2 regions of the Saccharobesus litoralis genome follow, and region 2 is predicted to be linked to the other one. Evidence: predicted binding sites of a transcription regulator. Region 2 holds the regulator's gene; the other holds the start of a gene.
The links. The regulator FliA, encoded in region 2, starts transcription of late flagellar genes. The targets are predictions, from matches to a motif close to CTAAAGNTNNNNNNNNNNNNGCCGATA.

Region 1 (5,047 bases), 2.0 Mb from region 2:
GCGTTGTGTAATTTCACGCCCAGTAAATTGGTACCTAATAACTTAGCGCAATGCAAATTGGCATCTGATAAGTTGGCCTTCATTAAAGAGCCATTGTTAAGTTTGATATTAAATAGATGAGAACCACTTAAATTAGCGCGATAAAAGTCACTACCAGAAAAGTCGAAACCAGCCGTACTACCACGGTTAACTAAATTTATGCCAGATAAGTTAGCTTTTTTAAGTTGTAAACCTTGAGTGATTCCGCCGGATTTAGCATAACGCTCGAGTTTATCAGCGAGCTCCATACCGGTTTTATCAAAGTTAGGGTCGTGCCAAAAACAGTAACCGTTACCCATATCAACTTCATTGCAGTAAGTACCATCAGAAGCGTGGAACTGACAGCGGCCAAATTTATCAGTTTGATTCATGTAATTTTGTTTTGTATGTCGGCTTATTAATACTAACTTTAATGTAAAAAAAGCAAATTGCGAGTATTAAGAGACTGATTTTGGAGAATATTTTTTTATTTGAGGTAACAAAACCTGATATCTGTCCTGGTGTTCAGTTGGCAACGATAGTCCATGCACAATTCGTGTGGTTTTGTGTAGTAATTGACATAACTCATAGTCGTACTCTTTCGCTTTTTCATCTTCTAGGCTATCTAACTGTTTTATAATAGATTGAATTAAATTTATAGAAGCGCCTGTATGCATGGGAGCTTGTTGAATGGCCTCTGAGAACGCTTCAATAGATTGGCTGTATTCCCCAGCTTTATAGGCTTTAACACCAAGGCTATGATAGTGGCTAAATAGATCTCTGTTGTCACGAGTCATTTCAAGCCGTTGGCTAATACAGCCTGCTATATATGGGTCTTTTTCGGTGATTTCTTTTAATGGTTCCACTAATTGGCTAGCTTGTTCATAATCGCCAATTTGCGTTAATAATATATAAGCATCCGGTACTAGCTGAAGTGTAAGGTCTTCAATTTTTCCCGCTTTTTCAATTTGTTCATATAGCTGCTTTTTAGCCAAATAATATTGACCAGCTATTGCATCTATTCGCGCATTACATAAGCTTGCGAAGTTTTCATAGTTAAACTTACTATCTAATGCATCGTCGCTGCGCCCTCTTTGAATGGCGAGCGAAGCTTCTTGTTGGAATTTATGCGAGCTTTTTTTATCTTTCGCAAATTCTGCAGCTTCTACAGATGCGCGTATGTAATTGAGTAAATATTCAGGTTTTTGTTTATACGAGCGACGACTTAAGTCGAGGATCATTTTAGTACAATTTTTAACAGTCTCATATTCGGCACAGCTTCTGGCAATATCCGCTAAAAAGAATTGTCGGTCTATTGAGTATGGTGACAGCTCAGAACCTTTTACCGCTGTATCATATGCGAGTTTGGGTTGCCCCATCTTAAAATAAGCTTTTGCTAATGTATCATAAGCGTCAATGAGCAAGGGAGATGCGATCAGCACTTCATTAATACTGAAGACCGTTTTTTTGTACTTTTCTTGAAAATAATAGACTTGAGCGAGTTGTAATACCGCCCAAGTTTGTCGTTTAACCTCTAGGACTTGATTTAAAAGTTGTTCCGCTTCGTCATAGTTTTGGTTTTTACATAACAATTCGATTAGTAGGTGCGTGCAATAGTTTTTATACCTAAATCTAGGGTGGATCAGTTTTCGGCAAATTTTAATCGCTTCAGGAATTTGATCATTGAGAATGGCTGTGAATACTGCAGTAAATGCGATTTTTTTCGCGTAGGTTTTTTCTAAACGTTTTTTTAAAACCACCTGAGAAAACGGTTTCATTAGATAATCGTCAGGCTGATTTTCCAATGCGCCTAGCACCATAGGCCGATGGCTTTCTCCTGTAACGATTAAAAATAGGCTTTCAGGCTTCATTAACCTACGGCCTTGGATTTCTTCTAATAGTTGCCGGCCATTTTTGCCAACGGTACCTAAGTTGTAATCAATAAAAAATATATCGAATTTAACTTCTTTACAGGCACTCACTGCCGCTTCGCCAGAAGATACTAAAACAACCGAACGTGCACCTAAACTGAGTAATATGCCTTTTAGCATGAGTTGAAAAGGGCGTTGGTCATCTACAACTAGGATCTTTTTATCTGCGAGATCTAGAGCCAAATCATATCCTTAATGCTAGTTCGTAGCGTTAGCTTAATATTAAGATAAAATGCTTGGTTGGCAAGGTTATTTAAATGATTTAGGTGTAAAAGAGATAACAAGAAAGGAGTGGTGGAGGGGGCTGGATTCGAACCAGCGAAGGCGGAGCCGTCAGATTTACAGTCTGATCCCTTTGGCCACTCGGGAACCCCTCCACAAGTGCGGCGGCATATTACCAAATTAATCGCGCCTGTAAACACTTTGATGCAAAAAAAATAAAGTTTTTGGTTTGATGGGCGATAAATTGTTCAGAAACCATAAAAAATGAACACATAGTATAAAAATGCAGCAACAACCTCTGGTCCATGAATTACAACTGGGCAATAAACTAAATCATGCTATCGGTCAGCCGAGCCGAGCCGACTTTGGTTTGTTGGTGGCTATGCTGTCTGAGCAAGCGCAAGAGTTTGCGCAGTTTCAATTAGAAAAGCAGCAAATTCCTCAAGACAATCATCAAGAAGAAAAATTAAAAGCTGAATTGGGTATTGTTGAACCATTGCGTTTATCAGCAGACGAAAACTATTTTAAACATGCTCACAATATCAATAAAGGTTTACATCAAGCGGGTATGGCGTCTATGTGTTTAAACCGTTATTTAATTAGGGATGCGTTATCACAATATAATGATCCAAATAAATTGGATGATAACGTGTTAGCCAATTGCTCGTTGCATGCTGCTCGTCGTATAAAAGCCCAAGAAGAAGGTAAAGATCCCGCGTTAGAAATAGAACAAGACCTCACTCAACTTAAAGAAGTGATTGAACAAGCCAATCAATATGCTGCTTAGCGGGCTGTATGTTTAGCCGCAGCAGCGTTTAAACTTTTTAGTCGACCCACATAAACAACTTTCGTTTCTGCCAAGGAAGATGGGTTTATTATTGCTAGTGACTAGCCCATCTACATAAAACCATTGTTCATTCGTATATTGGAAGCGCGACTTTTCTTGCATCCAATGAAAAGCCTTGTCAGGCGTTTGATAAACCACTTTAAAGGTAACAAATCCAAACTGCTGAGTTAATTCAGATTGATGAGTATCGAGTATGGTTAAATTTTTAAATGAAACACTTTGTGCAAACTCTTCGATTTGGCTAAGTTCATTGTTTTGTCTTTGCTCGGCTACGAGTGTATCGACTATATATTGGCATTTGTTTAACGCATAGGCACAGTAACGAGAACGCATTAATTTTTCAGGCGTAGGTGCATGACAATCATTATCATGAAAAGGTTGGCAACAAGCTTGATAGCTTTCACCTGAGTGGCAAGGGCATTTCATATTTTTTGATAAAGACACTAACATCTTGTCTTTATACACGAGTTTAAAGTTAGGAAAAAGGGGCCGAAGCCCCAGGCTCACAGAGAAAAGTTACTGGCTAGAGTCATTAAGCGACTAGCTTTTGCGGAAAACTCGATTTAATTAATAAGCTCGTACTGTTACCTAAATTGGCCGCAACTTGCATTTGCTGTTTTTGAGCTTCAGATAAGCAGCCTAACCAAGTTACAACTGCTGCGCACTTTCCTAGCTTCAAAGCTTGGCACGCAGACTGAAAAGCTTGTTTATCGGTTTGAGTATGAACCACTAACATACGTTCAACATTGATACCCGCAGAGATTAATTCTGATTTACTTGGCATATCACTAGGCGCAATTAAGCACAACCAACGGTTGTGTTCTTGAGTTTTCGCAATGGATTGCCAAAAACGTAGACTAAAATCGCTTGATTTATTATTGGTCGCAAAATAACGAGTTTGTTGTGCTGGACGCATCGCAATATAAGTATTCATATTCTCTTCTCGATAACTGAGTGTTTAACCAGTGTTGTTATATACAGTATACTGGATCCTTATACAGTTCAAGTATTCAGAGCAAAAAAAATCCTCATTTAAGAGGATTTTTATACAGTCACTTAAATTTTATACTTTCAGTTAAATCGAGTTAACCTAATCAATCTCATTAAAAATTAATTCTTGTTTATCTGCAGCTATTCGGTTTGCTGTTTTGATTTCTTGCACAGTTAGATATTTTTCAAGTTCTTGTAAAGGTTGAAGGGCTTCATTGCATTGCCAGAGTGTGGATAGTTTTAGCCAAGTGTAAGCATGTAATGGACTTTGAGGTAATCCTTGGCCTTTACTGTACATTAAACCTAAATAGAGCATGGCTTTGCTATGGCCAACTAAACTGGCTTTACGAAATGCTTTTGCTGATTTTAAATAGTTTTTATTTTTAGCGCTCAAGACACCCTCTTTAAAATAGTCTTCAGCGCTTGGAGTGTTAGCGGTGTCTTGCTCAGTATCTTTTTTTTCAGCTTCAGGAGGGTCAGTGAGTGCTTGGGTTAATTCGGTTATTGATTGACGTAACTGACTTAAACAACTCGCCAATTCAGTTTGATTATCTAGGTTAGCTTGATGGTGATTAACATCAGTATTAGCCTCTGCTGAAAGTACAGCTTCAGACGCTGGATCATCACTCAGAGCGTTGTCTGGCTCAACGTCTAGAATTTCGTCCAGTTGAAATTCAAAATCATCGGGAACGGCAACTAACTCTTCATCTTCTTCTGTATTGAGAATAAGCTCTTCGTCTTCTAACTCTAATTCAAAGTCATCGAACTCTTCTAGATCAAGATTGCTTTCCGTATCAGATAATTCGACTTCGAAAGAGGGAAGATCTTCCCAATCCGTTTGATTGTTTGCCAGTTGTTGATCAATATCTGTCATCTAACCTAGTTGGCCTTACAATTTGAGGTTTCATTAAAATAAAGTATGAAGGTATTTATCTGTTATTTAAATAAAAACTTTAATTATAGTCTTCTCGCTCAGGCCTTATGGTTCATTGTCTGCACTTATTCGCCCCAATCACATAGTAGAGCATATGCTCATGGG
Region 2 (5,047 bases):
TCCTCTTGACCAATTAATGAATCAACAACAAAACCAACTTGTTTATCTGTCCCTAGTTGCACTACAACAACATGCCCATCCGTGTCACCAGAAGGTAAACCGAGTCGATTTAACCATTTTTCTAGATAAAACAAGGGGATCGCCTTTTCGCGAACGATCATCGTTAATTGCCCATCAACCGTATTGGTCTTAGATAAATCCATATTGATGATTTCACTCACCGCTGCTAAAGGTAAAGCGAAAGTTTGTTGGGCTACAACGACCATTAAGGTTGGCAAAATCGCCAACGTTAGAGGGACTTTAATCTCTAGCCTTGTTCCTGTACCCAATTCAGAATGAATATTGACAGAACCATTTAGCTGGGTGATTTTAGTTTTAACAACGTCCATACCAACACCTCGTCCTGAGATGTCAGATATTTCTTGTTTAGTAGAAAAGCCAGGCGCAAAAATTAGATTATAGGCTTCGTTGTCAGACAACCTAGCGGCAGCATCGCTATCTAGAATACCTTTATTAATGGCGATATTTTTAAGCTTTTCTGCATCCATACCTGCACCATCATCTGTGATGGTCAGTAAAATATGATCACCTTCTTGCGAAGCACTTAGTTTTACAATACCGCAGCGTGGTTTGCCTTTAGCTTCACGATCATCTGGCATTTCAATGCCATGGTCCACTGAGTTACGAACCAAGTGAACAAGAGGGTCCGCTAATGCTTCAACTAAGTTTTTATCTAAATCGGTTTCTTCACCCTCGAGCTCAAGCGATATTTCTTTATTTAATGAACGTGCAAGATCACGAACAACACGAGGAAAACGCCCAAACACTTTCTTAATTGGCTGCATTCGGGTCTTCATCACGGCGCCTTGCAAGTCACCGGTTACCACATCTAAATTCGCTATGGCCTTAGACATACGTTCATCAGCTTCATTCGCTAAACTGACTAAACGATTCCTAACCAAAACTAGCTCACCCACCATATTCATGATTTGGTCTAAACGAGAAGTATCGACTCGGACTGTAGTTTCTTGCGCTGGTGCAGCTGGAGCCGGCTTTTTCTTATCAGCCATTTTAGGCTTATCTGGCTCAGGTTTCTTAACTGGCGCTGGTGCACTTGTAACAGGCTTAGGTGCAGCAGGCGTAGGCTCAGGAGCTACTGGAGCCTGTTTAGGTGGTTCTACAGGTTTAGCTGGTTGGCTACTTTTGTCTTTTGGTTTACTATCAGAAACGACGTCAGTGACTGAAGGACCTTTACCTTTACCGTGTAATTCATCAAGTAAGCTTTCAAATTCATCATCCGTAATTTCGTCACTTGAAACAGACGATGGCGCTTGTACTGGTTTAGGACTTGTTTCAACCGGTGTGGCTGCAACATTAGCTTCTGCGACTCCGAATTGGCCTTTACCATGCAATTCATCAAGTAAGGCTTCAAACTCATCGTCGGTAATATCTTCGTCACTACCACCAACGTCCATCGATATTGCGGAAGGTGGTGCGCTTGGCGTTGGCGCTGAAGTCGAGGTTGTCTCTACTGACGATGTAACTGAGGGACCACGCCCTGAACCATGCAGTTCATCAAGCAAGGCTTCAAATTCATCATCTGTGATTTCATCTATACTACCGCCATCTTCAACACTGCTACCTGGCAGGTCGAAAATCTCAGGTTCATTACTAACAATGGGAGAAGGTTCTGGTTCTACTGGAGCGGCGACAGGCTCAGGTGCGGCGACGCTTTCAGCGCCTTCAGGTTCAGACAATCGATGCAATGCCTCAAGTAGCTCAGGATCGGCAGGGTCAGGTTCTTCACGAGCCTTAACTAATGCAAACATTTCATTAATAGTATCTAACGCTTGTAAAATAACATCCATCAACTCAGGAGTTACTGAACGTTGACCATTTCTTAAAATGTCGAACACATTTTCTGCACCGTGGCAGGCATCAACCAAAGTTGTTAATGCTAAAAAGCCTGCTCCACCTTTTACAGTGTGAAAGCCACGAAATATTGCATTTAATAAATCTGCGTCTTCAGGGTTGTTTTCCAACTCAACGAGTTGTTCAGAAAGTAATTCGAGTATCTCCCCTGCCTCGACAAGAAAATCTTGCAATATATCTTCGTCTGCATCAAAGGCCATGAAACCTTCCTTCTTATTAGAAACCTAAACTTGACAGCAAGTCATCAACATCATCTTGGCCAGATACTACATCAGTGCGCTCTTCAGCGTTGACAATTGGCCCTTCTGCGGATTCATCCAGACCTGATATCGTCTCGGCTTGTTCTTCTTGTGATTCAACAGGCGTCCCGAATACAGTTAGTAAATGAACTAAGTTTTCTTCTACTTCGCGCACCAAATCAATAACGCGTCGTATAACTTGACCCGTTAGATCTTGGAAATCTTGAGCCATCAAGACATCATTTAATTGGCTGCGAAGTAAATCAGAGTCACTATCCGCTTTTTTGAGTATGTCATCGACCGAATAACATAACTCTTTAAATTCTTCCAAGCTGATTTGGCGGTTCATGAGTTTAGACCACGTAGGAATAACCGCTTTAATATGCTCGTTTAATTGATCGGCAACTGGGATACTGGCTTCAACTGCATCCATCGTCCGGTTTGCAGCCGACTCAGTCATTTCAATGACGTATGCCAAACGATTTTGCGCATCAGGAATGTCCTCGTTGGCTAAATTAGCGATACGAGAATCAAGTTGAAAATCCTGTAGGGAGTTGTGTAGCTGGCGCGTGAGTTTACCCACTTCAGCAAACAGCTCTTCAGAAGCTGCTTTCGAACTTTCTTCAACAATTGCATTAGCTTGCTCAATATCACCACTTTCCAATAGAGCAACAAGCTGTTTTGCGGTGTCTAAGTCCACATAAGGCGTAACTGAACTCAAAGTTTAATCTCCAATAGTAGTGAAAACTAACCTAAGCGTTCGAATACTTTTTCTAGCTTTTCCTTAAGCGTAGCTGCAGTGAATGGCTTAACAATATAACCGTTAACCCCTGCTTGCGCCGCCGCTATAATTTGTTCCTTTTTGGCTTCAGCTGTCACCATCAATACCGGAATATGCTTTAAGCGCTCATCGGCTCGAATCGCTCTAAGCAAATCAATACCTTGCATACCAGGCATGTTCCAATCGGTTACAACAAACTCAAAGTCTCCGTTTTGCAACATAGGTAATGCCGTTGCACCATCATCAGCTTCCTGAACATTTGTGAAGCCAAGATCGCGAAGCAAGTTTTTTATAATGCGTCTCATTGTAGAGAAGTCGTCTACAACAAGCACTTTCATATTTGTATTCAAAGCATTCTCCAATTAAGGTAATTTGCTACGTAAAAATTTTGTTCTTATGATTGCCATGATGACATACGACCTTTCAGTCTATGCATGGCTTGGCTATGTATTTGACTAACTCGCGATTCACTCACGTTTAATACAGCACCAATTTCTTTTAGGTTTAATTCTTCATCATAGTATAACGATAAAGTTAATGCCTCTCTCTCAGGCAAAGTTTTAATCGCTGCAGCCAGAGAATCTTGAAACGCCCCATGCTCAATCTCACCGTATGGCTCATCATCAGCGTCTTCGGAACCACCTAAAACATCTTCTGTGACGCCAAGGTCTTCGATACCAATAATTTTCCCACTACTCACATCGTTAAGCATTTGGTGATATTCGTCAAGTCCAACTTGTAACTTCTCTGCAACATCTGAGTCACGAGCATCTCGACCTGTTTCTTTTTCAACCTGAGCAATAGCATCTGCTATCATTCTGCTGTTTTTATGTACTGAGCGAGGCGCCCAATCACCACGACGAATTTCGTCTAACATTGCTCCACGGATACGAATACCAGCAAATGTTTCAAAACTTGCACCTTTAGTGGCGTCAAAGTTCCTTGCTGCTTCTAACAAGCCAATCATTCCTGATTGGATTAGATCGTCAACAATCACGCTTGCAGGTAACCTTGCCATCATATGATGAGCAATTCTCTTAACTAAACCTGCATGTTGCTCAACTAAAACTTGCTTTTGATCAACCGTTTGATATGCCGCAGCCTTGTTCACGTAAATACCCTATGCTTCTGGTAATATCAGCTGTTCAATAAAAAATTCTAAATGCCCACCAGCTGTATCTGGAACAGGCCAAGTAGATGCTCTTGTCGCCAACGTTTTAAAAGCAATAGCGGCTGGTGACTTAGGAAATGCTTCTACAATTGTTTTTTGCTTACGTACTGATTTTCTTACATTTTCATCAAAAGGAATGATAGCCACCAATTCGATAGCTACATCAAGAAAGCGATCAGTCACTTTGGAGAGCTTAGCAAACAATTCTTGCCCCTCACGCAGCGAGCGTACCATGTTTGCCACAACTTTAAAACGAAACAAACCATATTCTCGATTTAACACTTTAATCAACGCATAAGCATCCGTTATTGAAGTTGGTTCATCACACACCACAACCAAAACATCCTGAGCAGCGCGAGAAAAACTCAAAACCATATCTGAAATACCGGCTGCTGTATCAACAATCAACACGTCAAACTGTTGCTCTAATTCGCTAAACGCGCGGATAAGACCGGCATGCTCATTAGGGGTCAACTCAACCATATTTTTTGTACCGGACGTTGCTGGCACTATTGTGATGCCATGTGGCCCTTTTACTAAAATATCTTGTAGTTCACATTCACCGGCTAATAAGTGAGACAAGTTTTTATGTACTCGCAATCCCAACATAACGTCAAGATTTGCAAGTCCTAAATCCGCATCAAATACTAATACTCGCTTACCTTTTTGCGCTAGAGAAATCGCTAAGTTAAGAGATACATTACTCTTACCTACGCCTCCCTTACCACCGGTAACGGCGATTACTTTCACTTTATCTTCACTTTTCATTTTTCGTAGGCCATTTGCCTGATCGCCTAACTGGTTAATATTATTCATAAATTCTATTTATATATAGGCTGTAAGCTGTCGTCTGTAAACCAATTTGATTGAGAAATATTTCGTTCGCTCATTAATTGAGCTGCTTTTTCTACTAAATAAGCAGAT

Region 1: the regulator FliA is predicted to act here: its motif matches at 2,387-2,413, upstream of C2869_RS00245 (VC2046/SO_2500 family protein).

The regions. Positions count from the first base shown of each region.
Region 1 covers NZ_CP026604.1:62,691-67,737, forward strand. The annotation lists gene C2869_RS00230 (ion channel) at 1-410, opposite strand, end outside; gene C2869_RS00235 (tetratricopeptide repeat-containing response regulator) at 477-2,132, opposite strand; tRNA gene C2869_RS00240 (tRNA-Tyr) at 2,242-2,326, opposite strand; gene C2869_RS00245 (VC2046/SO_2500 family protein) at 2,455-2,958, shown strand; gene C2869_RS00250 (YchJ family protein) at 2,971-3,462, opposite strand; gene C2869_RS00255 (SulA-like leucine-rich domain-containing protein) at 3,551-3,952, opposite strand; gene C2869_RS00260 (SEL1-like repeat protein) at 4,109-4,882, opposite strand.
Region 2 covers NZ_CP026604.1:3,751,683-3,756,729, reverse strand. The annotation lists gene C2869_RS13490 (chemotaxis protein CheA) at 1-2,132, opposite strand, end outside; gene C2869_RS13485 (protein phosphatase CheZ) at 2,149-2,892, opposite strand; gene cheY (chemotaxis response regulator CheY) at 2,919-3,302, opposite strand; gene C2869_RS13475 (RNA polymerase sigma factor FliA) at 3,347-4,063, opposite strand; gene C2869_RS13470 (MinD/ParA family protein) at 4,073-4,939, opposite strand; gene flhF (flagellar biosynthesis protein FlhF) at 4,945-5,047, opposite strand, start outside.